3 regions of the Exiguobacterium sp. s191 genome follow, and region 1 is predicted to be linked to each of the others. Evidence: riboswitches for the same ligand, from Rfam matches in the RefSeq annotation. Region 1 holds a riboswitch; each other region holds the start of a gene.

The links. Region 1 has a riboswitch for S-adenosylmethionine ahead of KNQ09_RS13200 (2,3-diketo-5-methylthiopentyl-1-phosphate enolase). Riboswitches for the same ligand answer to the same signal wherever they lie in the genome.
Region 2: linked by a shared signal. The riboswitch ahead of KNQ09_RS14145 (LLM class flavin-dependent oxidoreductase) and the one ahead of KNQ09_RS13200 (2,3-diketo-5-methylthiopentyl-1-phosphate enolase) in region 1 are both predicted to bind S-adenosylmethionine.
Region 3: linked by a shared signal. The riboswitch ahead of KNQ09_RS11220 (alpha/beta hydrolase) and the one ahead of KNQ09_RS13200 (2,3-diketo-5-methylthiopentyl-1-phosphate enolase) in region 1 are both predicted to bind S-adenosylmethionine.

Annotation. Positions count from the first base shown of each region.
Region 1 is NZ_JACSNC010000002.1:301,947-311,696, forward strand. It holds gene KNQ09_RS13165 (Y-family DNA polymerase) at 1-378, opposite strand, end outside; gene KNQ09_RS13170 (pentapeptide repeat-containing protein) at 555-1,193, shown strand; gene KNQ09_RS13175 (MBL fold metallo-hydrolase) at 1,261-2,016, opposite strand; gene KNQ09_RS13180 (arsinothricin resistance N-acetyltransferase ArsN1 family A) at 2,077-2,565, opposite strand; gene KNQ09_RS13185 (1,2-dihydroxy-3-keto-5-methylthiopentene dioxygenase) at 2,690-3,226, opposite strand; gene KNQ09_RS13190 (methylthioribulose 1-phosphate dehydratase) at 3,243-3,863, opposite strand; gene KNQ09_RS13195 (2-hydroxy-3-keto-5-methylthiopentenyl-1-phosphate phosphatase) at 3,860-4,519, opposite strand; gene KNQ09_RS13200 (2,3-diketo-5-methylthiopentyl-1-phosphate enolase) at 4,516-5,706, opposite strand; SAM riboswitch class I at 5,777-5,878, opposite strand; SAM riboswitch class I at 6,084-6,187, shown strand; gene mtnK (S-methyl-5-thioribose kinase) at 6,266-7,432, shown strand; gene mtnA (S-methyl-5-thioribose-1-phosphate isomerase) at 7,429-8,478, shown strand; gene KNQ09_RS13215 (sugar ABC transporter substrate-binding protein) at 8,490-9,572, shown strand; gene KNQ09_RS13220 (sugar ABC transporter ATP-binding protein) at 9,569-9,750, shown strand, end outside.
Region 2 is NZ_JACSNC010000003.1:163,169-172,918, reverse strand. It holds gene KNQ09_RS14185 (NAD(P)/FAD-dependent oxidoreductase) at 1-1,006, opposite strand, end outside; gene KNQ09_RS14180 (nitroreductase family protein) at 1,083-1,718, opposite strand; gene KNQ09_RS14175 (nitroreductase family protein) at 1,771-2,406, opposite strand; gene KNQ09_RS14170 (MarR family winged helix-turn-helix transcriptional regulator) at 2,408-2,863, opposite strand; gene KNQ09_RS14165 (YczE/YyaS/YitT family protein) at 3,018-3,683, opposite strand; gene KNQ09_RS14160 (DUF817 domain-containing protein) at 3,836-4,621, shown strand; gene KNQ09_RS14155 (DUF2325 domain-containing protein) at 4,712-5,977, shown strand; gene KNQ09_RS14150 (DUF975 family protein) at 6,041-6,679, shown strand; SAM riboswitch class I at 6,792-6,894, shown strand; gene KNQ09_RS14145 (LLM class flavin-dependent oxidoreductase) at 6,969-8,027, shown strand; gene KNQ09_RS14140 (ATP-grasp domain-containing protein) at 8,024-8,971, shown strand; gene KNQ09_RS14135 (SRPBCC family protein) at 9,048-9,515, shown strand; gene KNQ09_RS14130 (PhoX family protein) at 9,555-9,750, opposite strand, start outside.
Region 3 is NZ_JACSNC010000001.1:2,145,715-2,155,464, reverse strand. It holds gene KNQ09_RS11250 (SDR family NAD(P)-dependent oxidoreductase) at 34-801, opposite strand; gene KNQ09_RS11245 (C40 family peptidase) at 873-1,550, opposite strand; gene rho (transcription termination factor Rho) at 1,906-3,279, shown strand; gene KNQ09_RS11235 (type B 50S ribosomal protein L31) at 3,371-3,616, shown strand; gene KNQ09_RS11230 (DedA family protein) at 3,653-4,303, opposite strand; gene KNQ09_RS11225 (thymidine kinase) at 4,487-5,101, shown strand; gene KNQ09_RS11220 (alpha/beta hydrolase) at 5,174-5,932, opposite strand; SAM riboswitch class I at 6,000-6,101, opposite strand; SAM riboswitch class I at 6,351-6,454, shown strand; gene KNQ09_RS11215 (methionine ABC transporter ATP-binding protein) at 6,541-7,569, shown strand; gene KNQ09_RS11210 (methionine ABC transporter permease) at 7,559-8,209, shown strand; gene KNQ09_RS11205 (MetQ/NlpA family ABC transporter substrate-binding protein) at 8,229-9,047, shown strand; gene KNQ09_RS11200 (M20 family metallopeptidase) at 9,070-9,750, shown strand, end outside.

The sequences.
Region 1 (9,750 bases):
CATGTCAATGAAACTTTCGTCAATCGAATAGACGCGGATGGCTTCAGGTGGGGCGAATTGGTGCAGGACATCCAGGACACGAATCGACGTCTTCATATAAGCGAGCATACGTGGTTCGACAAGTCGAATCGTACGACGAACAGCGTATGGCAATTGCTCGATTTCATATAATCGACCGGCTGTCTTGATTCCAAGTGCTTTTAAGGCAGGGGTGGCAGCGAGAATGACGGACCCGCTTCGTTTTAAATCGGAGACGACCGCCAGGCGTGTCGTCAAGGGGGGGAGATTGCGATACTGGCATTCACAGCTGGCGTAGAAGGACACACTGTCGACGCAAAAAATCCGTTTATCTTGTGGTAAAACGACGGAAGGAAACATTTGAATCACTCCTTTACATAAAAGAACGTATGTTCTTATTTTAATTTTCTTTGACTATAGCATGGTCTCAAAGTGTCTCAAAATAAAAACTGTTGAAAAAAGGGGAATTTGAACGATTTTCCCTCATATAAAAGGAGTTTGATACACTAAGGGAGAGAAAAAAGGGGGAACCTTCATTGAAAGAGACCATTATCCGTTTACCAGAATTACCGAAAACGCTTCAACCAGAGACGTTCGATCAAGTCGAAATCGATGACCCGTATCTAAAAGGAGCGCGTTATGAGAAAGAGTCGATGCCGAGTGAACTGACAGAACGCATCGATGCCTATCAAGTGTGTTTTCAAAATGTCTCGTTCGCGAATCTCACCTTTGACCGTGGTTCGTTCGAAGATATCCGTTTTGAGCAATGTGACTTAACGGGATGTCACTTCCAAGAAACTCGTTTTCACCGCGTGTCCTTCGTCGGATGCCGGATGACGGGTGTTCAGTTCGAAGATTGTACGCTGGACCATGTGACGATTCAGGAAGGACTTGCGGATTACGCACAGTTCATTCGCAGTACGGTCCGTCACCAACACTGGAGCGAAACGACGATGAAAGAAGCACAGTTCTTCGAAGTGAAACCGACCCAGTGGAAACTCGAAGCGGTCCGGCTTACGGATAGTCAATGGATTGAAACGCCGTTAAAAGGTCTCGACCTCCGGCAGACGGAGCTCTCTGGTATTACGATCGATCCGCGATTTTTACCAGGTGCTGTCATTACGGAAGAGCAAGCAGTTGCCTTTGCTCGTTTGTTAGGTCTCGTCATCCCATAACAAAAAGAAGTCCTTGTTTCGATGGATATTCGAAACAAGGACTTCTTTTTAATGAAAGTTACTGTTCTTAAAATGACATCGTTTCGCCATCCTCCGGAATCAGGAAATGGGCAGAGAGATGGAAAGCAGTTAAAAAGTCAGCAATCATATCACGTCGCAAAAGACAGTGGTTGACGGACTCGAGGTGCGAGACGATGATCGTCGCTTCCGCCGCCGCTTCGTGTACGGCAAGGAGATCACGCTGTGACATCGTGATCGGCTCTCCGGTCAAGAACTGGGCGGCGCCACTGTTGACGACGATGATATCGGGCGTATGTTGTTCGATCGCATGCGCGACCTCGTCACACCAGATCGTATCACCTGCGATATAAAGTGTCGGTTCGTCCGGATGGGTGAGGACGAGCCCAGACACACGTCCCATCCGTTCGCCGATTTCACCGACACCATGCTGTCCACCTGTTCGATGGACTTGGATATCACCGATCGTTACACCGGAATCGAAGGAAGAAACGTTCGTGAAGCCGGCTTCTCGGATGTGCTGCGCGTCTTCTTCTTGCTGCGCATAGAGTGGCAAATGCTTGGGTAAAAGTTGTTTTGCAGCATCATCGAAATGATCAGCGTGCAGATGCGTGACGAAGATCGCGTCAGGATCGAGCAGTGTGTTGACATCGACCGGTAAGTCGACGAGTGGATTGGCGACGGCATTTGGTGTTTGACCGAAGGGAGGCAAGCTGCCTTTTTCGCCGAGGAACGGATCAATCAGTAAGACTTGATTGGCATACGTGACAACGAGTGTTGCATTACGAATTTGTTGAATATCCATTAGGTTCATCCTCTCTCAATGACTCGGATTGACTATTCCCTGTCTGGCATTCAATGAATCCTATCGCAAGCGTTTCTCCATCGCCATGACGTCGACATATTCACCGTTCAACTGTCCTTGCTCCTTAAACGTTCCGACGATCCGGAACCCGGAGCGGATATAGAGTTTTTGTCCGATTTTATTGAATGGGAAGGTAAAGAGGATCAGCTTATGCATCTGATGATCACGGGCATGTTGTTCAATCGTTTCGAGCAAACGTGTGCCAATCCCTTGTCCACGATGTGTCCGGGTGATATAAACCGAAATCTCACCGACGGATGCGTAGACAGGACGCGGATTATACGGATCGAGGGAAATGAAGCCGAGTACACCTGTGTCATCTTCAGCGACATAACCGGCATATCGATCGGTGCGTTCCGCATACCACTGGGTCATGAAGGATAAGTCCTTTTGGTCGGTCTCAAGCGTTGCGATCCGATCTTCAATGCCTTCGTTATAGATGGCGAGAATCGCTGGTAAGTCGTGTTCCGTTACGGGACGAATATGCATGACGCTCACTTCCTCATCGCTTTTCCTTCATTATATCGGTTACGTGTCAATGTAGTGATATGTTTGTGCGATAAGAAAAGCGCCGATTCCCTTCATATAAAGGAAATCAGCGCTTTTATCGATTTTAAGAGACCGTTGACGTCTCATTCTCGTAAATCGGAACCCAGCCGTCTGTCGTGACGAAGATCCGAACAGCAACTACTTTACGATCGTCTTGAAGCGTAAAGTAGTGGCGTGTGTTAACAGGAACGGAAATCAAATCACCAGGATTGAGTTCGATGTTATAGTAGCCGACTTCTTCGTCTTTGATCGCGAAGACGCCATGACCGCTAACGATGAAACGAACTTCATCATCCGTATGGTGATGTTCTTTCTGGAAGTTGACGAGTAACTCATCAAGGTTCGGTGTCGTATCCGAAAGTGAGATGATATCAGCTGTCTGATACCCACGACGTTCTGATACGTCTTTGATTTCTGGAGCGAACGTATCGAGAATCGTTTGTTTGTCTGCATCCGTCAGTGTGAAGTTTTCAACGAGAGGCGCTGGAAGTTTCGAAACGTCCCACTGTTCGTAAAGAACGCCGCGTGACGCAAGGAAGTCAGCGACTTCCGTTTGATCCGTATACCGTGTGTTTGTTTCTTGGAATAAGACTGTTGCCATGAGATGATTCCTCCTTTTAATGAATGGATTGACGGCATGATTGCAACGTCAACGTGTAATTGAATAAAAACTCGAAGGCTTCGAGGTGTTTCTTTGCTTCAAAGGCGGTCGGTGCCCAGACCGTGATCCCGTGATTGCGGATCAGGACGGCACCACTGTCTGCTGTGACATGCGGTGCAAAAGCAGCGGCAAGCGTCGGGATGTCCGCATGATTCGGAATGATCGGTACCGTGACCGTCGCATCCTCTTCCCAGTGTCCGAGTGCCTTGATGATTTCTTGACCGGAAAAGGTGATACTGCCTTGATCGCCATAGAGTTCCGAAATCACATTGTTCGCAATCGTATGGACATGCAGGGAACAACCGGCGTCCGTTCGATTGAACACTTCGACATGGAGCAATGTCTCAGCAGAAGGACGCCCGGATTGCTCACCGATCAATTGACCGGTCGCATCGACATGAACAAAGTCGTCAGGAGTTGTCTGCCGTTTATCTTTTCCGCTTGCCGTCACAAGGAATTCAACCGGGACACCGGATGTCCGGATGGCGAGATTGCCACTCGTACCAGGGAACCAATCGCGCGCCGCAAGCTCTTGTTTGATGGCGCGTAGCTCTTCATACCGTCGCATGAATGTCATGTTGTCACCTCCGCTCGTGTTAAATCATGAACGATATCGTGGAACGTCTCAAACGGTGTATAGGCGATATCGTTCTCTTCACACAACGTGATCAGATAATCACGGGCATAGACACGATCCGCTTGTTTTGCGAGTTCGAAGTCCGTCACCGAGTCGCCGATGACGATGATGACGTCACCGTCTTTACGTAGTGTCCGGGCAACGGACGTTTTACAACAGCCGCACCCGTTCGTACAATGGGCATCGCAGGCGTTTGGCCAATCGATATGTACGAATGGACCACTGAAATCAGCGACGTTACAGTAAATCTGTTCTTGGTCGAGGAAGGGCGCTAAGATCGGTTCGACGAAAAAGTCCATTCCACCGCTGACGATCGAAAAATCGATGCCTTGACGACGACTGTACTGCAGTAACTCCGAAAATCCGTCGCGAATGACTGCACGCTCCAACAAAAAGTCAAGATAGGCTGTTTTTCCGTCAGACGGCAGAAGTGCGAACATTTGCCCGACACCACTCTGAATCGATAACGTCCGGTCGAGTACACCGCGTTTCAACGGTTCGAAGTCACTCGCTGGCGCAAATGCCTGCATGAGTGCGATGATGTTATCTTGCGTCGTCACCGTCCCATCGAAGTCACAAAGAATCCGTACGGTCATGACTTGATCCCCCAAGCGTCGAGGGCAATTCGTAATTCTTCATGACGCGATGCTGCCGTCGATAGGGATTCATTTGCGAGTGCCGCATCGAGTGCCTGACGGAAAGCAATGACGCCAGCCGCAGCACCTTGCGGATGACCATGTACGCCGCCACCGGCGTTGATGACGGAATCGATCCCGAAGTCTCGTACGAGTTGAGCGACGAGTCCAGGATGAATACCGGCTGAAGGAACCGGGAAGATCGATTTCGTCTGCCCGAGACGGGTCGCTTCGACCGCGATGCCACGAGCGACATCCTTTGGTAAAGCGACATTGCCATAAGGAGACGGGAATAGCGTCAAGTCTGCTCCAGCAGCACGCGGTAATGTGCCGAGTAAGACAGGGGCTGCGACTCCGTGATTCGGGCTAGCGATCAACGCACCGCTATATGCCGGATGATTGAAGAGCGGAACGTTGATTTCCGGATCACTTGCCAGTTCGCGTAAGACATCGAGTCCGTATGTGAAGGTATTCAGCAAGAAAGCAGTCGCTCCAGCATCAATCAATCGCTTGGCTTGATCCTTGAGCGTAAAGACAGGACCGCTGAGTGTGATCGCATACAACGCACGTTTACCGGTCCGTTGGAAGTGAGCATCGATGACCTCACGTCCGATCCGTGCCCGATCAATCGTCGGTGTCAATGGATTGTCGTATAGGATCTCATCGTCTTTGACGAGATCAATCCCACCAGCGAGTTGTCCTTCGAGTTGATCACGAAGGAACGATAAATCGCGTCCGATGACTCCTTTGAAGATGCTCATTAATAATGGGCGATCTTCGACACCGATCAAGGAACGGACCCCTTCGATCCCGAATTTCGCACCTGGAAAGTCCGACGTAAATGTATCGGGTAGTAGCAATTCCGTTAATTTGATTTCACCGTCGAGTGAGAGTTTCCCGAAGATGGTCGTCAGAATCGCAGAAAAGTCGCGCGATACGTTATGTTCCGGGTAACGAATCGTGATATATCCTTTGCCATCGCGCTCTTCGGTATGTACGACTTCCCCTTTGAACGAGGCGAGTTGTTGTTGTTCGAGATGATTCAGTTCCGTCCAAGAACCGACTGTCAGACCAAGCGCGAGTTGTTCAGCGCGTTGCTCGAGTCGATCACGGGCAGTCAATTGATAAGTAGCAGTGATATAAGCCATGTCTTTCCTCCTTCAACAAAAAAATGGTCTCTCGTCAGCGACAAGAGACCATGAATGATTCGAACGTGGACTCTTATCTGTCAGCTTAGTAGCTGCAAGAATTAGCACCGTGCCAAAAGGTCGGTTGCTGCGACATCGTAGGGCTTGTCCCTCCGTCTGCTCTTGATAAGAATTGGATGAAATTGTGAAATCTAATTGCAATTTTTACATGAGAATCGCCACTTGTCAAACTATTTTTAGAAAATTTATTTTTTTGAAAATACTATTTCTATAGATGGCATAAAAATGATATCCGTTTCTGCTTGATTTCGATTTGACAGCGAGGAAGTCGATTGCGTAAGATTCAAATCAATATCACACACGACAACTACATACGACTCTTATCGCGAGTTGGCAGAGGGAATTGGCCCGATGACGCCGCAGCAACCGACCACTGGGCACGGTGCTACATCCAACAGACGTTTTGTCTGAGAGATAAGAGGACGCAGTGACTTTTCTGCGCCTCTTTTCGATGACGAAAAGAGGCGCTTTTTCGTGTATCACATAGGGGGAAACTGAGATGACATATAAAGCATTTACAGAACAGGACGCGATTGATCGTGTTCGGACACTAGGACTGATCGGCGATGGAGCCGTCGAAGCAGAAGAGATTGGCGACGGGAACCTCAACCTCGTTTTCCGAATTCGAGAGGGTGAACATCGATTGATTCTAAAACAAGCATTACCATATGCGAAGGTCGTCGGGGAGAGCTGGCCGTTATCGCTCGAACGAGCGTGGATCGAGCAATCCGCACTCCGTGAATTCGCACGGCATGCCGTGCCGTTCGTACCGCGTGTCTTTCATGCTAGTCATGAAGAGGCGTATACGGTCATGGAAGATCTTTCACATCTGACGATCGTTCGAAGCGGTTTACTCGCAGGTGAACAGTATCCGTTGCTTGCGGAACATATCGGTTCTTATCTCGCTCGGACGTTATTCCATACATCGGACTTTGCGCTTGGTCCGGTTGAAAAGAAACGTGTCGCCCGAACGTACTACAATCCAGACTTGTGCGACATCACGGAAAAATTAATCTTCACGGATCCGTTTCATGACGCGGAGACGAACGAGATTGAAGCCGGACTCGAAGAAGAGGTGGCACGTCTATGGGCAGACGATGAGTTAAAACGCGAAGTCGCAAAACTCGAAGCGCTCTTCATCACGAAAGGAGATGCATTGCTGCACGGCGATCTACATACAGGAAGCATCTTCGCCTCGGCGACGGAAACGAAAGTCATCGATCCAGAATTCGCCTTTTATGGTCCATTCGGATTCGATGTCGGACAGTTCATTGCGCATCTATTCTTCGCGGCATATCCGGATTACCCTACACGACGTGACGCCCGAATCAAGGATATCGATACGTTCTGGCTGACGTTCGCTTCAACGTTCCGTGCCTTATGGGAACGGGAAGCCGTCGAACCGTTCCAGGCATCAGGACTCGTCGATGATGTACTGAGCACGATCTTGCAGGATGCCCTTGGCTTTGCTGGTTGCGAATTGATTCGGCGGACGATTGGTCTTGCACCGGTCGCTGATTTAGAATCAATCGATTCAACGACGGAACGCTTAGAGCGGAAACGTCACGCTCTTCGTCTAGGAGCGGCGTTAATCAAACGCCGTACAGAATGCCGGACATTCGATGATTTACGAAACTTTGACGTAACGGAGGAACTCAGCCGATGACTACATTCGTTCAAAGTATCCGTTACGAAGATCGTGTCTTGACGATTCTCGATCAGACACGTCTACCGCAAGAAGAGCACTATGAAGTCATTGCTGATCTCGCGCAAGCGGTTGAGGCGATTAAACAACTACGTGTCCGGGGCGCACCTGCGATCAGCTTATTCGGTGGATTCGTGCTCGTTCAAGAAGCGTACCGCTTTGAAGCGGCGCTTCCGGTCTACAAGCAAGCCTTGCTTGAGACATCGGCGACGTTACTCGCGACACGACCGACGGCCGTCAACTTGCGAAATGTCCTCGATCAATTGAATCCAATCATTCAAGACGGGACGTCGGTAGAAGAGATTCGCGAACGGTTGGAAAAACGGACGGTCGCCTTATACGACCAGGATGCGCAGACGTCACGTCAAATCGGGATTCATGCACTGGAATTGTTCCAGTCAGGCGACCGGATCCTAACGATTTGTAATGCTGGATCGATTGCGACCGCTGCTTATGGAACGGCACTTGCGCCGTTCTACATCGCAAAAGAACGCGGCATCGAATTATCCGTTTTTGCGAGTGAGACGCGACCGTTACTGCAGGGAGCACGATTGACGACATGGGAGCTGCAACGTGCCGGCATCGATGTCACGTTAATTACGGACAACATGGTCGCCCATACGCTGAAAGAAAAACAGATCGATGCGATCATCGTCGGTGCCGACCGCATTACACGAAACGGAGATACCGCGAATAAAATCGGGACGTTCCAATTGGCATTGCTCGCGCAAGCTTTTGGTATTCCGTTTTACGTCGCAGCACCGCTCTCGACGTTCGACTTCTCGCTCGTTTCCGGAGACGCGATCGAAATCGAAGAACGTGATCCGCAGGAAGTGACGACTGTCCAAGGTATTGCGGCAGCACCGGAAGGCATCGCCGTCTTCAACCCGGCGTTTGATGTCACACCACACACATTGATCACAGGCATCATCACCGAACTTGGTGTCATCACGCAACCGAATGAAGAAACGATTGAACAATTAACAGGGCTTCAACCCCTCGGATAAGGAGATATGTCATGAAAAAACTAGCTTACGCCGTCCTAGCACCGGCACTGTTACTAGCGGCTTGTGCGAATGGAGAAGCCACGACGACGAAGGTCGTCAAGGATGTACCAAAAGGGGTTCAATCGGACGTCAAGATCGCCGTCATCCGCAACCTAGCATCGGACGACCATACGAAACAATTCCTTGATGGCGCGCGAAGTGAAGGCGAAGCGCTTGGCTTTAAAGTCAGCACGTTCATTTCGGAAGGTAACGACGTCAAGTTCAAGGAGCTTGTCGCGCAAGCGATTCAGCAAGATTATGATGGGCTCATCATCTCGCATGGTAAGGAAGACTACGCCTATGACATGATTAAACCAGCGGTCGACAAAGGGCTGAAGGTCGTGACGTTCGATACGGTCACGAAGAAAAAAGGAACGGCGTTAAAAGGTGTGACGGAAACATTCCAAAACGATCATCAACTCGCGAAGCTATCGCTTGATGAAGTGACGAAGGTGACGGACAAAAAGCCGGTCCGTGTCATCAAACTTTGGTTCGGACCAGGTTTTGCCCCGCTCGATCGTCGTCAGGAAATCTATAAGACGTACGAAGCAGACGGTAAGATCAAAACGCTTGAGACGGTTGGACCGACAAACTTCCAAGATGTCCAAGGGGATATCGCAACGAAGATGAATGCGATTCTCGCGAAATATCCGAAAGGAAGCATTGATGCGGTTTGGGGAGCGTGGGACGAAGTCGCAAAAGGGGCTTACAAATCGCTCAAGGATAATAAACGTCAAGAAATCCCGCTAATCTCGATCGATGTCTCGAATCAGGATATCAACCTGATGCGTGAAAAAGGCAGTAACTGGGTCTCGACGAGTGCGGTGGATCCATTCTTGATTGGACAAACGGACATGCGATTACTGGCTAAGAAAATCGCTGGCGAGAAGACACCGGATAGCTTTGATCTCGACGCGAAACTCGTGGAGCAGAAGGCGTTGAAGCAGGATACGACGATGTACAATCTCGATACGATCATCAAAGGATGGAGTACATCGGACAAATTCAATGAACCGTGGATGGACCGGTTGCGTGACGTCCATAAAAAACAATGACGTCTACCAATCATCACTTGAAGATGACTGGGATTTCACTGGCGTTTCCAGGAGTGCAAGCCTTAAAACAAGTCTCGTTTGAAGTGAAATCCGGTGAAATCCACGCGCTTGTCGGTGCGAATGGTGCCGGTAAGTCGACGTTGATGAAAGTCTTATCCGGAGCGGAAACGGCGGACGA
Region 2 (9,750 bases), on a different contig from region 1:
AAGGGACAATGGTGTTACGACTCAATTGATCGTGTGCCGTCGCTCGCGATGCTCGGAAATCACTGAGTCGCTGAACGAGAATGCGATCACCACCTTGGTTGATTCCGCCAATGATGCGTGCGGCATACGCATTCGCTTTCGCTAGTGTTGAAAAATACCGCGGGAGAAATAGCGTGAAGTTCAGATTTGTCGAGCCGTCTGTTGTCTCGTGGACATTTTGACCGTCCGGCATGACGAGTCCTTCTTGATATTTGCGGATGATCCGTCCGCGCGGATTCATGCAATAGGTGACGGCTTGACCGTAAGGCGAGTCGTAACCGAGCTTCGTCTCGAACGTCTCCTGTAACAATGTCCGAAATAGTACCTCATCCGTCTCAATTCGCACCCCGAGATCGAGTCGGGTCCGCTGTGGGGTGATACCAAGCGTCGCTAACTGGTGCAACGTAAAGTCTGCACCAGAACGACCCGTCGCGAACACGATCCGTTGACTGACGAAGGTCTCGTCCGCTGTTTTGATCGTAAACGACTTCGACTTCGTGATCTGCTCGATTGTCGTTTCGAATCGGGCATCGAGACGCGGTAATAAGGCGTCCTCAAACGCCGTGAAGACAGCAGCTGTCCGTACTGTGCCTAAATGACGGACGGTCGTCTCGACCGAATGTAGATCGGCGCGACGGGCACGAGACGCTACAGTAGGGGAATGCGTGGAATAGGTCTCAACTGTACCTCCACCATATGTACATAAGAGATCATCGACTTCTTCGAACAGTCGTCGTGTCGTCTCTTCACCGATTTTTGAGACGAGTTCCCCGCCGAATCCCGTCGCATAATTGAACTTTCCTTCTGATTTGCCAAGCCCTGCGAATCCAAGATACGCATCTTCTGCTGTTCGTTCGCGAATCGGTTTTCCGGCATCGAGCAGTAGGACGCGTTGTCCATCTTCAACGAGCTGATGGGCGAGGAAAATTCCTGCCACACCGGCTCCGATAATCGTCACATCATACATCACAGACGCCTCCTTTTCTTTGAGTATACAAAAAAGCCGGATTCCTGTGAAAGGAATCCGGACTAGGTGAGATCGCTTATTTCCACTCTGCGATGTCAGCGATTGGTAGACGAACTGATGGGTATCCTGCGTCGACTGCTTTACCGATTGAAAGCAGCATGACTGGAAGATAACGTTCTTTTTCAAGACCGAATGCTTCTGCGATTTGGTCTTTTTCGTAACCACCGATTGGGTTTGTATCGTAACCGTGTGCACGAGCAACGAGCATCAATTGCATCGAAACGAGACCTGAGTCGATCAAGATGCTATCACGTAATGTTTCAACGTCTTCTGGACGGTAGAAACCTTTGATAGCTGGTACTTGGCGATCACGTACTTCTTGCGGCATAAGACCTTTTTCCACAGCCATATCATAGATTGTCTCGATGCTGTCGACTGCGTTCATGTCACCGAAGACAGCGATGACAGCAGAAGATGTCTCGACTTGAACTTGGTTGAATTTTGCGAGTGGTGCGAGTGTCGCTTTACCTTCTTCGCTATCGATGACGAGGAAACGCCATGGTTGCATGTTAACTGAAGATGGTGCAAGTGTTGCTTCTTCAAGGATTTGTGTCATTTCTTCTTTTGAAATTTTTACGTTCGTGTCGTAGTTACGAATCGAGCGGCGTCCTTTGACGATTTCCATGAAGTCCGTTGTTGTTTGAGTAGTCATAATTATTCAATCTCCCTTGTGTGTGTTTTCTTTTTTTATAGTGTAAAAAAACTTATTTCCAGTCTGCGATGTCGTTGATTGGTAGGCGAACCGATGGGTATCCTGCGTCAACCGCTTTACCAATCGATAGCAACATGACCGGTACATAACGCTCTTTTTCAAGACCGAATGCTTCCGCGATTTGATCTTTCTCGTAACCACCAATTGGGTTTGTATCATATCCGTGTGCACGAGCGACGAGCATCAATTGCATCGAGACGAGACCCGAGTCGATCAAGATGCTGTCTTTCAAATCGTTCGCCGATACACTGCTGTACATACCTTGAATCGCTGGTACTTGGCGATCGCGTACTTCTTGTGGCATAAGCCCTTTTGCGACAGCTGTATCGTAGATGTTCTCGAGTTGATCAACAGCGTTCATGTCACCGAAGACCGCGATGACAGCAGAAGATGTCTCGACTTGGACTTGGTTGAATTTCGCGAGTGGTGCGAGTGTCGCTTTGCCTTCTTCGCTATCGATGACGAGGAAACGCCATGGTTGCATGTTGACAGAAGAAGGTGCGAGTGTTGCCTCTTCAAGAATTTGTGTCATTTCTTCTTTTGAGATCTTCACGTCTGTATCGTAGTTACGGATCGAGCGACGTCCTTTGACGATTTCCATGAAGTCTGTTGTTGTTTGCGTTGCCATATTAAATCGACTCCTCTTTTAATTTAGGTAATGTGTCGGCGTTCGCTTCGATGCGTTGAATCATCTCAGCTAGCGTCCGTTGTTCTTCAGCGGAGAATCCTTCGAGTAAGTTCTCGAGGAACTCATCTTTTTGTTCGCGTAATCGTGCAATGCGCGTCGCCCCTTGTTCCGTTAAGGAAACAAGAATCACCCGATTGTCAGCGGCTGACCGCTCGCGAGCAATCATCCCGGTCGATTCCAGATGTTTGAGATGACGGGTCACTGCTGCATGATCGACATTGACGCGTTTTTGCAATTCTTTTTGACTGATCGTTTGATCGACTTGTAGTTGAGCAAGTAGGTCCATTCGAGTCTGACTGAAACCATCCGTACAGAGATCGAATTTTTGAGCAATCGTCTTATTGACGGAGACGAGTGCATAGATCAAACGTCCTTTTTCGGTGCAGGAAATACTCAATCCATCACATCCTTCCCTTCGTTCGAAGAAACCTTTGACGTATCAAAGATTGATATGTAAACGAATATAACGTGTTTATTTTGATGGCGCAACTTATCTGCTTCTGACATAAAAAAAGATATCATTCACGCAGAATGATATCGAGTCAGGCGACTTAGCTAATTTGGCGTTCAGACGCTGGAATTCCTTTTGCATCAATCGCTGCAATGATCCGGCGGAAATAAAACAACCAAAATTGCAGAAACGGTCCAATCAGGAAAATCGAGAGGATCGTACCGAAGAAAACAGGTCCCCCAAGCAACCAACCGATGCCGCATGCCGTGACTTCCATGATCGTCCGCATCAGACGAATCGACGTTCCGAAGCGCTCTGCAAGTGTCAGCGTTAACCCATCACGTGGACCAGCCCCGTATCCGACAGCGACATACAGACCAGCGCCCATCCCAATGATGAAGATACCGAAAATCAGCCAGAGCGTATTCAACCAGATCGATTCAAAAGAGGGTAAGAGATGAGAACCAAGCACAAGATTCATGAAGACACCGACGAAAATCGCGTTGACGAGCGTTCCGATTTGCGGTGTGACGCGGTCTAATGCGTACTTAACGAAAACGAGTAATAGACCAACAAGTAAGATGATCGTTCCGACGGATAGTGGCGTCTTCTTTTGGAGACCAAGATGCAATACATCCCACGTCGAGACACCGAGTTCAGCCGTGATCATCATCGATGAGCCAAGAGCGAGTAAAAATAAACCAAGCAGGAAGAGTCCCCACTTTAACGTAGCGCGTAACAACCAGGAAGCGCGATGACGCGTCATGTCTGGCACCTCATTTCTTAAAATAATTGATTCGTTAACTGTATCATGAGGAAAGTGGAAGAAGAAAGACGAAATTTTCCGTTTTTTCCATCTTAAGAAGGAGGGGAAGGAGGATTGAGACCCGTATACTGAAGAAAAAAGGAGATGACCGAATGAAAGCGATCCGGCACCTGATTCGTTTTACATATATAGAAGCCATCTGTTGCGTCTTTCCCGTGATGATTTTCGCAGCACTTGCTCTTTCACGTTATCTTCCTACTGAAATGGTTGCTCGATATGATCTCCTGTTGCTATGGTGTATTCTCGTCCAAATCGTCTTACTCGTCACACGTTATGAAACGATGGAGGAATTCAAACTGATCTTATTGTTTCACGTCATCGGTCTAGCACTTGAACTGTTCAAAGTGAACGTCGGGTCTTGGAGTTATCCGGAAGAAGCTTTGACGAAAGTGGCTGGTGTTCCATTGTATGCAGGATTCATGTACGCAAGCGTCGCGAGTTATGTCTGCCAGGCTTTTCGGCGATTTCATTTGCGATTCATAGCATTTCCTCCCCCGTGGCTTGCGATCAGCGTCGGCAGTCTCGTCTATCTCAACTTCTTCACCCACCACTGGATCTTCGATGCACGCTGGCTATTGATGGTTCTCGTCGTCCTCGTTTTCTATAAGTCATGGGTTTATTTTACGATCGAGCAGACGATTTACCGGATGCCGCTCGTCCTGTCCTTTTTACTGATCGCCTTTTTCATTTGGATCGCAGAGAATATCGTGACGTTCTTTAAAGGCTGGGTCTATCCGCATCAAGAAGGAGGCTGGGCAGTCGTTGATCTTGGAAAATTATCTTCTTGGTTCCTACTTGTGATCATCACGGTTTTGATCGTCATCGTCGCGAAATATAAGCGTCAGGATCCGGCTGTGGAAATTCAGCAACGCACCTAAATAAAAAAATAACCCGGTTATTTTTTTGAACTACTTCCGCGTTTTTTCGTTGCTATAGTGAAAAAAACGCAAAGGAAGTGGTTACGGATGATGCAACAGGTGTTGGAACGAGCAACTGAATTGGTACAGATGAAATTAGCGGTCGTGGAGCGGTATGAAGATTGGCAACTCTGGCTCGACGAAGTGAACGGAATCGACGAATGGGTCAAGATGTCAGCGTATTATGCACCGCGCGACGTTCAAGAAACACCGGTCATTGACGAAGTAGTGGAGCTAGAGAAGCAGACCATCGTAATACCATCGCAAGTACCTGTCGAGCCAGTACGCAAGCAACGTTATGCCTATACGTTTCAGCGGGGTTTAAAAGGCGGTACTTTACTAGAATGGTCCGGCAGTCATATTTCAGAACGAGACGTCCGCGATTGGAATCTCGAGCACGGCATGGAAGTCCGGGTCCGTATCGATCGTCAGGATGATCAAAAAACGATGTGCCGTGTTGAAGCCGTCGTCTCGACGGAGCGAATGAGAGAGAATCCGGAACGTGTCGTGTTTGAACAAGCAATCGTCAAGGCACATGGAATCATTGAGGAAACGGTGAATGGTCCACTGCAAGATGAGTCGGGCAGATCGTTCTATTATGTCGTACCGGTAGAAGACATGCGCTATTTCCGACTAGAAGCAGGTCAACTCGTCGATCTCGTCATGTGGCGGGAACGGAAGGATACACTGACGATTGCTTGGAAGCATCCGTTCACGTATGAAGAGCCGATCGTCAACGCATCATCTAACCGCCGATCAGAAGTAGAGCAACCGGTAGTGAAGGCATCTGTGACAACAAAAAAGTCAAATCGGTATGCACGAAAAATGAAACGACAACCGGTGCCGAAAGCTAAAAAAGCGCAGCGTCGCGTCCGTATGCCAAAAGAGCGAACGATTGAACCGATCGTGACGACAGCTGTACCCGGACAATTGATGGATTTCGTTGATAAGACACCGCTTGATTTCACGCGCTTCACAGGAATGCGTCTCGTCATTGTCGGAAACGAACAACAGACCGCTGTCTATCGTGAGTTCTTTGCGCCGACGGGGATCGAATTGATTCATCTGGCAGGGGACGCACAGTCCGCGAAAAAGATTGCCTGTCTCGCCAAAAAGACGGACGCGATCGTCGTCGTAACGAGTCGCGTTTCTCATGCAGCGAGTGCACATGTCATCGCGCAGGCGAAAAAGCATGGTATTCCATTCGCGATGGAACGGCTCGACGGTCGACGCTCGTTATACACGGCGTGTGAACGACAGCTTGAGCGTGCCTGGCTCAACCAGCAAAGAGACGGGAAATTATTGAAAAAAGAGTGAAACATTAGAAGAATTCGACCGTAAAGTAAGGTGAGAACTTATTTTTCAAGGAGGACCTTACTCATGTCATCTCAATTAAAAAAAGCAGCGAAGGAGTCGCTCAGCGGTCGTTGGGGATTTGCCATCCTCATGTTCGTACTTTTTTCTATCATCCAGAGCGTTCCGACGTTCATCGGACCAGATCCTAACGAAGATCTAAATGCGATGAGTGCGGTCAGCATCATTCTTTCGATTTTATTGATCCCAATCGCAGCGGGTTGGACGTGGGTCGCGATGTCGTTCGCACGCAATGAAGAAGTCAAAGTAGCTGATTTGTTCGAACCGTATAAAATCTTCGGTAAAGTCATCGGCGTGTCGATTGTGCAAGCGGTCTTCTTATTCCTATGGACCTTACTCTTGATCATTCCAGGGATCATCAAGTCGTTCTCTTACTTGTTGACGTTCTACATCCTTCGAGATGAACCATCAGTCGGTATTCTCGAGGCAATCACGCGTTCACGTCAACTCATGGATGGTCATAAAATGGAAGCATTCTTACTCTTCCTATCATTCATTGGTTGGGCATTACTTGTGATTGTTACACTTGGTCTTGCTGTCTTATGGGTTGGACCATACTTCAGCGTCACGATGGCAAAATTCTATGATCGTGTTCGTGGTGAACAGGCGCCAGAGCCAACATCAGATTTCGTCGCACCATATTAATCCCGAATCCCGACACGATGTCGGGATTTTTTATGCTCGAAATAATTCCGATTGGAAAAGACGGTTTAATGGTTGCTTTAGTTCAGTGAATTTTGTACGATGAATGCAACACATCTTATCTAGAGAAGTCGAGGGACTGGCCCGAAGACACTTCAGCAACCCCGCCGTGGCGGAAGGTGCTACTTCCAGGAAGGGATACCTTCCGAAGATAAGAGCGGACAGGACAAGATACCGTCGCTCTTTTCGAACTTCGAAAAGAGCGTTTTTTTATGATAAGGGGGACGATGGAGTGGAGTATGGTTTTTGGTTACCGATTTTTGGGGGATGGTTACGTAACGTCGAGGATGAACAGATGCCACCGACATTCGATTATGCGAAACAAGTCGCACAAACAGCAGAACGGATCGGCTTCTCGACGACGTTGATCGCGGAACTGAACTTGAACGATATCAAAGGCATTAAGGAACCGAGTCTTGAGGCATGGACGACGGCAGCAGCGATTGCTGCAACGACGGAACGCTTAGAGATCATGACAGCGGTTCGTCCCGGGTTCCATAATCCAGCGACGACGGCGAAGATGGCGGCAAACATCGATCAGTTGAGTGGTGGACGCTTTACGCTCAACGTCGTCTCAGCGTGGTGGGCAGAGGAAGCGAAACAATACAACGGTATCTTCACAGCGCACGATGAACGCTATGCTCGGACGGAAGAGTTCGTCACGGTCATGAAGGGACTATGGGCAGATACGTCACCGTATAGCTTCTCCGGTCATCACTACACGATCGAGCAAGCAGAACTCCATCCGAAGCCAGTCCAGCGTCCGGGGATCAAGCTCTACGCTGGTGGAGAGAGTGAAGCTGGAAAGCGAACGATCGTCGAACACTGTGACGCTTATGTCATGCACGGGGGCACTGTTGAAGAAGTAGCCCATAAAATCGACGATATGAAAGTACGCCGGGAAGCGACGGGACAAAAGCCGCTCGAAAGCTTCGGTCTTGCTGCCTACATCATTTGTCGGGATACGGAAGAAGAAGCACTTCTTGAATGGCAACGGATCACGGACGTCAAGGAAGACAGCGCCGGTTATGCCGGTTATCAGGATTTCATTAGTAAATCGCAACTGGAGCAACAGGTCGAGCGGAATGATTATTCTGTCTCGAACCGTGGTCTACGTCCGAATTTAATCGGGACACCAGAACAAATCGCTGAACGGATTCTAGCGTTCGAAGCCGTCGGTGTCACGTTACTTTTGTTACAATTCTCACCACAACTTGAAGAAATGGAACGCTTTGCTCGTGACGTAATGCCACTGGTCGAAGCGAAACGAAAGGTAGGTCAACAATCATGACAAAAATTCATATTCTCCACGAAAACCAAGAATGGACGGACCATCTCATCAAACGTCTCGAAGAACTCGAATTACCGTATGAACAGTGGCACTTGAATGAAGGAATCGTTCCGCTGGATGAACTGCCGCCAGAAGGCGTCTTTTACAGCCGGATGAGTGCTTCTTCGCATACGCGGGGACATCGTTACGCGCCGGAGTTGACGGAAGGGGTCCTCGCTTGGTTAGAAGAGCATGACCGGACCGTCTTTAACGGAACGCGTGCGCTCCGTCTTGAAGTCAGCAAAGTCAATCAATATACGGCGTTGCGTAAGGCTGGGATTCGTGTACCGAAGACGACGGCTGCCGTCGGACGTGATCAAATCGTGCAAGCAGCAAAAGAGATCGGTGTTTCGTCATTCATCACGAAACACAACCGTGCAGGGAAAGGTCTCGGTGTCCAGTTATTCCATTCGATTGAAGCACTTGAAGCTTATCTCGATGGTCCGACATTCGACGAACCAGTCGATGGCATCACGTTGATTCAAGAGTATATTCAAGCACCAGAACCGTACATCACGCGTTGTGAGTTCGTGGGTGGAAAGTTTGTCTACGCGGTTCGAGTCGATACGTCAGAAGGTTTTGAGCTTTGCCCAGCAGATGCATGTGTGATCGACGACTTGTTCTGCCCAGTCGGAGAAGAAGCACCGCAAACGCCGATGAAGTTCCAAATCGTTGAAGGTTTCAATGACCCGATCATCCAAAAGTATGAAGCATTCCTCCAAGCGAACCAAATCGCGGTCGCAGGCATCGAGTTCATTAAGGATGCGTCAGGTACGATCTATACGTATGACGTCAATACGAATACGAACTATAATTCGGATGCCGAGGCAGCTGCAGGACGCTACGGTATGCTCGAACTAGCGAAGTTCCTCGGTGCAGCCCTTGAAACAAGCACAGTAAAATAAGAATCTGCTCTCGCCCTGTCACCGGACGTTACAAGACCGGATGACAGGGTATTTCTATAGAAAAGGGGGCGGATCTATGATTACGTGGAGAGAAGAACGACAGCTCGATATTCCGATTGAGGAAGCATGGCACTTGTTTGATCACACGCGATTGCAGCGTTTGATTCCAAACGTCGTCCAGCACGAGGTGATTGAACGAAAACCGGGTGTCGTCGGTTCGACGTATCGTCAAACATACATGCAGGGTAATCGACTTGAAACCTATATCGTGACCGATTTAGCTTATACGAACGAACCCGACTTCAAACAAAATACGATCGGATTCACGTTGGCTAAAATATTCAAGATCGAGATGACCTTTACACTCAAACCGCTCGGACCTGATCGCTGTCTATTGATCTATACGGGAAAAAACGAGGGAGCAAACTTTGTTGGAAAGAGTTTGTTGTCGCTTGGAGGAGAGCGGGAGAACGAAAAAATTGTTCACGGGCTGCTGCAGCGTGTTGAAGAAGAAGCAGCAAAACAGAAGAAGAACAACGCATGAAAAAACGGATTCCTGTGCCTGGGAATCCGTTTTAGCATCTTATCGATGCGTATATGATTTGTGACCACTCGGTAAACCAGAGAGGTAACCGACACCACCTGTTTTTTGAATTCCGATGCCGTCTTTCATCGCTTGTTCGAGCGCTTTTGGATCGACCGCGGTGATTTGTTTGTCAGTCAATGACTCACCGGGATGTTGATAGTTACTTAGGAGGTAGCTATACTTCCCAACATGA
Region 3 (9,750 bases), on a different contig from region 1:
ACGTTGAGTGATAAATAAATCATTATTTGACGATTACCGCGGACGCTGGACTTCTCCTGCTTGTCGGGTGACGTACCGACGCGGTAGAAAACGCGTCGAAAAGATATACCAGGCATTCCCGAAGCCAGGCACGATGAACGTTTTTCCCTTCATATAGCCGCGGTAGGCGATACGCGCGACTGTCGGGGCATCCATGACACCAGGTCGCAAGAACAAGCGTGATTGTTCGAGGTTTGCTGCCGATTCAAATCCGGTATGTGTCGCACCCGGACAGACGACGCTCACTTGAATCCCGTCTGGTGCGAGCTCTTCCGTCAAGCCTTCCGAGAAATGAAGGACATAGGCTTTCGTCGCGTAGTAGACACTGAGCCATGGACCGCCTTCGAATGCAGCCGTTGATGCGAGATGGACGATACGTCCTTTGATTCCCTGTTCTTTCATCCGTGAGGCATAGACCTTCGTCACATGTGTTAATGCCTCGATGTTCAAGGCAATCATATTGGACTCATCTTTAAACGAGGTCTCAAGGAAAGAACCGAAGACACCAATTCCAGCGTTATTGATGACGCAATCGACCGGAATCTGTTCCGTTGCCCGAAACAGTGCCAATCGATGCGTATACTGCGTTAAATCGTAAGGGAAGACGGTTGCTGTTCCACCGAGTCGCTCGACATGGAATTTCGTTTCGAAGAGTGCCGTAGCATCACGTCCGACGAGCAGAACGTGATCCCCTTGACGAGCATGGAGATAAGCGAATTCACGACCGAGACCTCTTGAAGCACCTGTAATTAAGACATGCATCCTATTTCCTCCTTATGAATGAGATGAAAAAAAGCGATCGAGCCAATGCTCAACCGCTTTGAGATGATGAATTAAAGGTAAGATCCTGCGCCGACAAGGCGTGAACCCCAGTACCCTGATTTGAAGCTTGAGTATTTAACGCCACCTGTTTCTGAGTTGACCATGCTTGACTTGCTTGTTGCGATCCCAACGTGCTGAATGCCGCTACCGTGTGAGAAGAAGACAAGATCTCCTGGTTGTACTTTTGAAACGCTGACTTTCTTAGAAGAAGAATATTGTGAAGAAGACGTACGTGGCAATGTTTTGCCAGCCGCTTTCTTGTACACGTAGCTTGTGAAACCAGAGCAGTCGAATCCACGAGTCGTTGTTCCACCCCATACATAAGGTGTACCTTTATGTTTTGCTGCTTCGTTCAGGATTTTCGTCCGTTTAGAAGAAGAGCTTGTTGATTTTTTAGCGCTAGAAGATGATTTGTATGTCTTTGTGTACTGTGAGTAGACATAGCGTGTTTTACCGCCGTATGAGATTTTTGTCCAGCTGCCTGATTTGCCTTTGTATGTAAAGACTTGACCAGCGTTGACTTTCCCAACGATGCTTGCTTTCGTAGAAGGTGCTGTCCGAACACGAAGACCGTTGTCCGTGATCTTGACTTTCGTGACTGTCGCTGCTTCAACTTTACCTGTACCCACTGATGTAAAACCTGAAACCACTAAGGCTGCCGTCGCGATCGATGCTAGAAAACGTTTCATGTTAAGAATTCCTCCGTTTAAATGTAGTGTGTTGCGTCCGTAAGTTATATGATGAAATCATTAAGTGTTTGGTTAAGCAGTCTACCTTACAACTGTGTAAGAATTTTGTCTGCAGGAATATCTTAGCACGAGCACACTTGAAAACGTTTTTTCAGTTAGAAGACAAAACAGATGCTTTTGTAACATAACTGAAATAATATCCTTGAATATTACAAAGTAAGAAACGCAGAGGATTGTTAACGACGAATTCAAAAAAATATGATACCTTTAGTTCACGAATAAAATTACATACCTCCTGATGTATGTATGGAAGTATGCTGAATGCAGTTGAATTTATAAAGAATAGGTGAAGAACATGCCAACAACTGATAAAAAAGATAAACCAGAACGTTCCTATACACTGGCTCAATTGAGCCAACTGACATTAAAAGAACTCTATGAAATCGCAAAGACGAAGAATGTCCCACAATACCGGGAAGCCCGTAAACGCGAGTTGATGTTCAAGATTTTAAAAGCACAGGCTGAATCGACTGGTCTTTATTTCCTCGAAGGGGTACTCGAAGTCATCCCTGGCAACCCACAAATGCAAAACGATGGTGGCTTTGGCTTCCTTCGTCCTATCAATTATTCCCAATCCTCTGAAGATATTTATATCGCAGCATCTCAAATCCGGCGCTTTAATCTACGTAATGGTGATGTCGTCACAGGTAAAGTCCGTCCACCGAAGGAAAACGAACGGTTCCAAGGATTACTTAGCGTGGAAGCCGTCAACGGTGAAGCACCGGATACTGCCCGTAACCGTTTATTCTTCCCGGCACTGACACCGATCTATCCGGATCGTCTAATGCGACTTGAGACAGAACCACGCCATCTATCTGTGCGTGTCATGGATATGATCGCACCGGTTGGGTTTGGTCAACGTGGTTTGATCGTCGCACCACCAAAAGCAGGGAAGACATCACTCCTCAAAGAAATCGCAAACTCGATTCAGGAGAATCATCCGGATGTCGAACTGATCATTCTCTTGATTGATGAGCGACCTGAGGAAGTAACAGATATTGAGCGCTCGGTTCCGGGAGCAGATGTTGTCAGCTCGACGTTTGACGAAACACCAGACAACCACGTCCGGATTTCTGAGCTTGTCCTCGAGCGGGCGATGCGACTCGTCGAACACAAGAAGGATGTCGTCATCTTGATGGATTCGATCACACGTCTAACACGGGCCTATAACTTAACGGTACCGCAAAGCGGTCGGACGCTCTCAGGGGGAATTGACCCGGCTGCGTTCCATAAGCCAAAACGGTTCTTTGGGGCAGCGCGAAACATCGAACACGGTGGTAGTTTAACGATTCTTGCGACAGCACTCGTTGAGACAGGATCACGCATGGATGACGTCATCTATGAGGAGTTCAAAGGGACGGGTAACATGGAGTTGCATCTCGATCGTAAGTTATCAGAACGTCGAATCTTCCCAGCGATCGACATTCGGAAGTCCGGTACACGGAAGGAAGAACTGTTGCTTCCGAAAGAGCAACTCGATGCGCTTTGGACGATTCGCCGGACGATGAATGAGTCGAACGAGTTCGTCGATACGTTCCTGCGTAAGATTCGCGATACGAAAAATAATGAAGAATTTTTCGTTGAACTCGAGAAAGAAAAGAAGAAGACGGTCCGACGCGCACCGGCTAAACCGCGTACCGTCAAGAAGGAAACGACGACGGAAAAATAACTATTGCGACGCGTAAAAAAATCGTTTAGTATAGGAAGGTAACTTACTCTGGCTCAGCAAATGAACCAGGGCGGAAGGAGAGAAATCAACCATGAAACAAGGAATTCACCCTAACTACAACAAAGTAGTATTTATGGATTCAACGACTGAGTACAAATTCTTAAGCGGTTCTACTCGTTCTTCGAACGAAACGATCACTTGGGAAGATGGTAACGAGTACCCACTCATCCGTGTGGATGTGTCTTCAGACTCGCACCCATTCTACACAGGTCGTCAAAAGTTCAACGCGGCAGATGGTCGTGTCGATCGCTTCAACAAAAAATACGGCCGCAAGTAATCACTTGTCGGTTCTTAAAAAAACAGCCTGCCTCCATTATGGAAGCAGGCTGTTTTTGTATAGACTGAATTGTGAACGATACGCGAGATACGTCTTCAAGACGAAGGAGAAGGCGATTCCACCGGCAATCCCGATTAAATACGGCATGACTTCCGGATGTGCCAAGATATAGTCCACGACTTTGTGGAACGAGAGATGACGACCGACAAAGTAGCCGGCGCCTAAGAACACGCTGATCCAAATCAACGCACCTGTATACGCATAACTCGCAAACACGCGAAACGGCATTTTCGAGACACCTGCAAAAAAGGCAGAGAGTTGGCGGAGACCAGGTATGTAGTAACCGATGATTAGGACCGATTTTCCGTAACGACGAAATCCGGCTTCAGCGGAAAGAATATGTTTTTCTGAGATACGCATTTTCGGTCCGACGCGGTGTAGTAGTGGCATACCGAGTTTTAATCCGAGTAAATAGCTGATCGTCATCCCGATACAACTGCCGGCGTAAGCGGCGAGAATCGTACCGACGAGTGGTAGATTGCCTTGATGCATCCAAAAACCGGACAGGACGAGCAGGGTCTCATCAGGAACCGGCAATCCCACGATACCACCTGCGAGAAGGACGGAGAGACCAAGGGCACCATATTGGTGCAGGATGTCATGTAAGAGATGATGAATCGGGGACACCTTCTTTCGTGAGAGTCTTCTTCTTCAGTGTACAGGAAATAGGGGACGGTTGGAATGAAAGGACAAAAATTCTAGGTAAAGAAAAAATGAATTTTGATTTCCGGAAGTCAACCCTTTTTCTCGATACCGTTTCGGGCTATACTCGTTAAAGTGACTATTTTTAGAGGACGGTGTCGGACGATGATGCATGTAATAAATCAGTACGGCTGGATCGAAGTAATTTGTGGCAGTATGTTTTCCGGGAAATCGGAAGAGTTGATTCGTCGTGTCAGACGGGCGCAGTACGGCAAACTGCCCGTTCAAGTATTCAAGCCGGCAATCGACGACCGGTACCATGAAGAGCATGTCGTCTCTCATATCGGCAACTCCGTCGTGGCGATTCCGATGGCGACGAGTCGTGATCTCTACGCAGCAGTAGCAGAGGAAACACAAATCGTTGGAATCGATGAAGTTCAATTCTTTGATGATGAGATCGTACAAGTCATCGAAGCACTTGCACAAGACGGAAAACGCGTCATTTGTGCAGGCCTTGATCAAGATTTCCGGGCAGAGCCATTTGGCAAGATGCCGGAATTACTGGCGCGCGCAGAATTCGTAACGAAGCTACAAGCCATCTGTCTTTCATGTGGTGATCCGGCTTCCCGGACACAACGGTTGATTGATGGAAAACCAGCGAACTACGATGATCCGATCATCCTAGTTGGCGCTTCAGAATCATATGAGCCACGGTGCCGCCATTGCCATGAGGTGCCTGGAAAACCGAAGCCGCTCCAATCGGTGCAGCACCAAGAAAATTAAAAAAGACGAACCGGTCGCGGTCGTCCTTTGATGTAACAGCTATTCGCTTCTAAGTGAATAGCTGTTTTTTTATTATCCCGTTTCCTGTGAGAACCGGCTTGAGCGTTCGATAAAACGGATCGTCTCACGAACGATCAAATCCTGATCATGATCGAGGGTCGCGACGTGGTACGAGTTCAGTAAACAGTAGCTTCGTTTATCATTCGTTCCGATGTGCTGATGCAGATAATCCGAGCTCGACGGCGGGACGACGTGATCGGTCGCCGAGTAGAGAATTAATGTCGGCAGAAGGATCGATCCGAGGCGTCCTTTCGTCTCATCCATCAGACGGACGAGTTCGAACGCACAACGACTTGGAACGAGGTCATAGATGATTTCGAAAGCAGACCGTTTGATGTCCGGTGCCCCTTCTGGTAAATACTCTGGACCGTCCTCGAACGAAAGTGCTTCATAGGATGGAACGGAGAGTGCGGCATTGATCGTAATAATGCCGGCGAACGGAATGCCGTCAGCGGCGAGTGACAGTGCAAGCGTCGCACCCATCGATTGACCGATGACGAAGACTTGATCGCATGTTTCTTGTAAACGTTCATAGCCGTCTTTCAGGCTTTGCTTCCAACATCGAGCAGTCGATTGTTCAAACTCGCGGACATTCGTTCCATGTCCACGTAAGCGCGGGGCATAGACGGTAAAACCTTCAGCAGCGAATGCCTCACCGACGTCGCGGACACTTTGCGGTGTGGCGTTAAAACCATGACAGATTAGAATGCCGATCGATCCCCCTTGAAAATAAAACGCTTCAGCACCAGTCAATACAGGATAGTTCATCATTACTATTTTTCCTCCATTCATGAAAAAAACTCGTCGACGTCACTGCTTGGACGCCCACGAGTTTTTCACCGTATCATCCAAAGCCGCGCTTTGCTGGTCGGAGCACCTTACAGATTGCAGGTTGCCGTGAAGTCATAGAGCCAGGTCTCTCGTTCACTCTTGATAAATATCATATTGGAATTGTCGGAATAATCATTGAAACGATGGTAGCACGACCAAAAATGACTTGTCAAATCTTTCTTGACGAATCATGATCCGTTGAGTAAGCTAACTCATAACTTGTTCATCCGTCGATATGCGCCAAATGGATTATTTTTGCAAAGTTGGTTGACTTTTAAAGTTTCGACCCGTAATGTAAAAATTAGTTTTACGACATAAGCAACAACGCAACAACACACATACGAATTTCATACCGCAATACTTATCCAGAGAGGTGGAGGGACTGGCCCTACGAAACCTCGGCAACAGACTCATTATGAGCACTGTGCCAATTCCATCAGACAGATGTCTGAGAGATGAGTAGAGTGGATTCTGCCACTGTGCGGATCCAGGTCTCTTCTTGTTTCTCAAGAAGGGACCTTTTTTGTTGAATGAAGGGGGAAAACGGAATGATCGCATTTCATCAAGTCAAGAAAACGTACGTCACGAAAGATCAGACGATTGCAGCACTCGACGGTGTCGACCTGACGATCGAAAAAGGCGAAATCTTTGGTGTCATCGGCTTTAGCGGTGCCGGAAAAAGTTCACTGCTCCGCTGTGTCAATCTGTTAGAACGACCGACGTCAGGAACGGTGACGGTCGATGGGGAAGATTTAACGCAACTGTCTCCGAAAAAATTGCGTCAAGCAAAACAACGGATCGGGATGATCTTTCAGCACTTCAATCTATTGAATGCGAATACGGTCTTTACGAACGTTGCAAAACCACTCGTTCTCGCAGGCGTCAAGAAAGACGAAATTCGCCGCCGGGTGACGGAGTTACTCGAATTCGTCGATCTCGCGGACAAGGCAGATCATTATCCGGATCAATTGTCCGGTGGGCAGAAACAGCGCGTTGGTATCGCCCGGGCACTCGCGACGCAACCTTCCGTCCTCTTATGTGACGAAGCGACGTCAGCACTCGATCCCCAAACGACCCATCATATTCTCCAGTTATTAAAACGGATCAATGCGGAGTACGGGATCACGATTCTCTTGATCACCCACGAGATGGGCGTCATTCGGGAGATTTGCGACCGCGTCGCCGTCATCGAAGCTGGAAAGTTGATTGAGTCAGGAACGGTCTTCGACGTCTTTTCGAATCCGAAGACCGAGACGGCACGAAACTTCGTTCGCTCCGTCATGCACGACGAGATTCCAGCATCGATTCGCCAGTTGATCGAGTCGCGGAATGCGAATCCGATCTATAAGATTCATTTCCTCGGACATCACACCGGGCAGCCGCTCTTATCACAAGTCGCAAAACGCTTTGACGTCGATGTCAACATCTTGCACGGTAGCATCACGGAGTTGCAGGATACGCCGTTCGGCACCTTACTCGTCGAGTTGATTGGTGAGCAGGCTGAAGTGAAACGAGCGTTACACTACATCGATCAGGCACAGGTGACGGTCGAGGAGGTACTTGCTCATGCTAGTTAATTACAGTGATATCTGGACAGCATTTTTGCAGACGATGACGATGGTATCCGTTTCGCTCTTATTCTCGACCTTGATCGGCTTACCACTCGGGATCCTGCTTGTCGTCACGCGAAAAGGAGCATTGCTTGAAAATGTCCCGCTGTTCACGTTCTTCAACAGTATCGTCAATATTTTCCGCTCGATTCCGTTCATCATCTTACTCGTCGCGATCATCCCGTTGACGCGCTTGATCGTTCAGACATCGATCGGAACAGAAGCCGCCATCGTCCCGCTCGTCTTTTACGCTGCACCGTACATGGCGCGTCTGATCGAGAGTTCTTTACTCGAAGTCGATAAAGGCGTTCTTGAAGCAGCAGAAGCGATGGGCGCGACACCGTTTCAAACGATTTTCCGCTTCCTTCTGCCGGAAGCACTCGGTTCACTCATCCTGAACTTAACGATCGCGACGGTCGGCTTGATCGGGGCGTCAGCGATGGCAGGTGCGATTGGAGGCGGTGGTCTCGGTGACTTAGCGATCACCTATGGTTATCAACGATTCGACACGAAAGTCATGATCATCACGGTCGGGATTCTCGTCATCTTAGTCCAAGGCTTACAGACGACAGGCAACATCGTCGCACGAAAAATTAGAAGACATTAATCAAGGGAGCGATTCAGCCATGAAAAAAGCAGTAGCAATTGGAGCAACACTCACGACGATTTTATTTGCCGGGTGCGCAGCATCAGGAGAAGACGAAAAGACGATCAAGCTCGGTGTCAGCGGTTCCGACACACAAGTTTGGGATTATGTCGCGAAAAAAGCAGAGAAGGAAGGCATCAAAATCGAGCTCGTCAAGTTCTCCGATTATGTCCAGCCGAACATGGCACTGGCTGAGGGTGAGATCGACGCCAATGCTTTCCAGACGATTTCCTACTTCAACGCTTTCAAGAAAGAACATAACTTGAAGCTATCGCCGATTGCGACGACTGTCATCGCACCGATGGGGATCTACTCAGATAAATACAAGGATGTCAAAGACATTCCAAATGGCGGAAAAATCGCCGTTCCGAACGAAGCGACGAACATGGGACGTGCCCTCTTGTTACTGCAAGAAGCAGGTCTGATCAAGCTACCGGACGACTTCGATGGCAACGGTTCGGTCGATAAGATCGTCGAGAATCCGAAAAAGCTGAAAATCGTTCCGATCGTCGCCGGGCAAACGCCACGCGTCTTACCGGACGTCGCGGCATCAATCATCAACAATGGCATTGCCGTTGACGCTGGCTTCAACCCGATCAAGGACTCGATCGTCCATGAGAACGAGACAGCAAAACCATACATCAACATCATCGCGACACGGACGGAAGACAAGAACAAAAAAGAACTGAAAAAAATCGCATCGCTGTATCAACAAAAAGATGTCGCGGGCTTCATCAAAAAAGAATATAAAGGCAGTACGATCCCGACGTTCGTTCCACTGAGCGATATCGGCGAATAATTTCAAAAGGAGAGTGGACAGTATGACGACACCAGTACGCACGACATGGGTAGAGACGATTGAACAGGACATCGAACAAAAACGGGAATCGTATCTTGAGACAAGTCATCGGATTCATGCAACGCCGGAAATCGGGAACGAGGAATTCTTTGCTTCGCGGCTCCATGCGGAGCGTCTAACAGCGGAAGGTTTTACAGTAGAACTCGGCGTCGCGGGGCACGATACCGCGTTCTTCGCGAAGAAATCGAGCGATCGACCAGGCGCAACGATTGCCTTTCTTGCTGAATACGATGCGTTGCCGGGTATTGGTCACGCGTGCGGTCATAATATCATCGGCACGACGAGCGTCGCAGCGGCGATCGCGCTCAGTAAAGTGCTCGATGAAGTCGGCGGGAGTGTCGTTGTCCTTGGAACACCAGCCGAGGAAGGTGGACCGAACGGTAGTGCGAAAGGCAGTTTCGTCAAACATCAGTTGCTGGAAGGGATCGATGCAGCCTTGATGGTCCATCCGTCGGGACAAACACGGATCACGGGTTCTTCCCTTGCGGTCGATCCGCTCGACTTTGCCTTTACGGGTCGTCCGGCACACGCAGCGGCGTCACCGGAGGAAGGCATCAACGCCCTTGACGCTGTCATTCAACTCTTCAATGGAATCAATGCGTTACGTCAGCAATTACCGGACGATGTCCGGATTCACGGAATC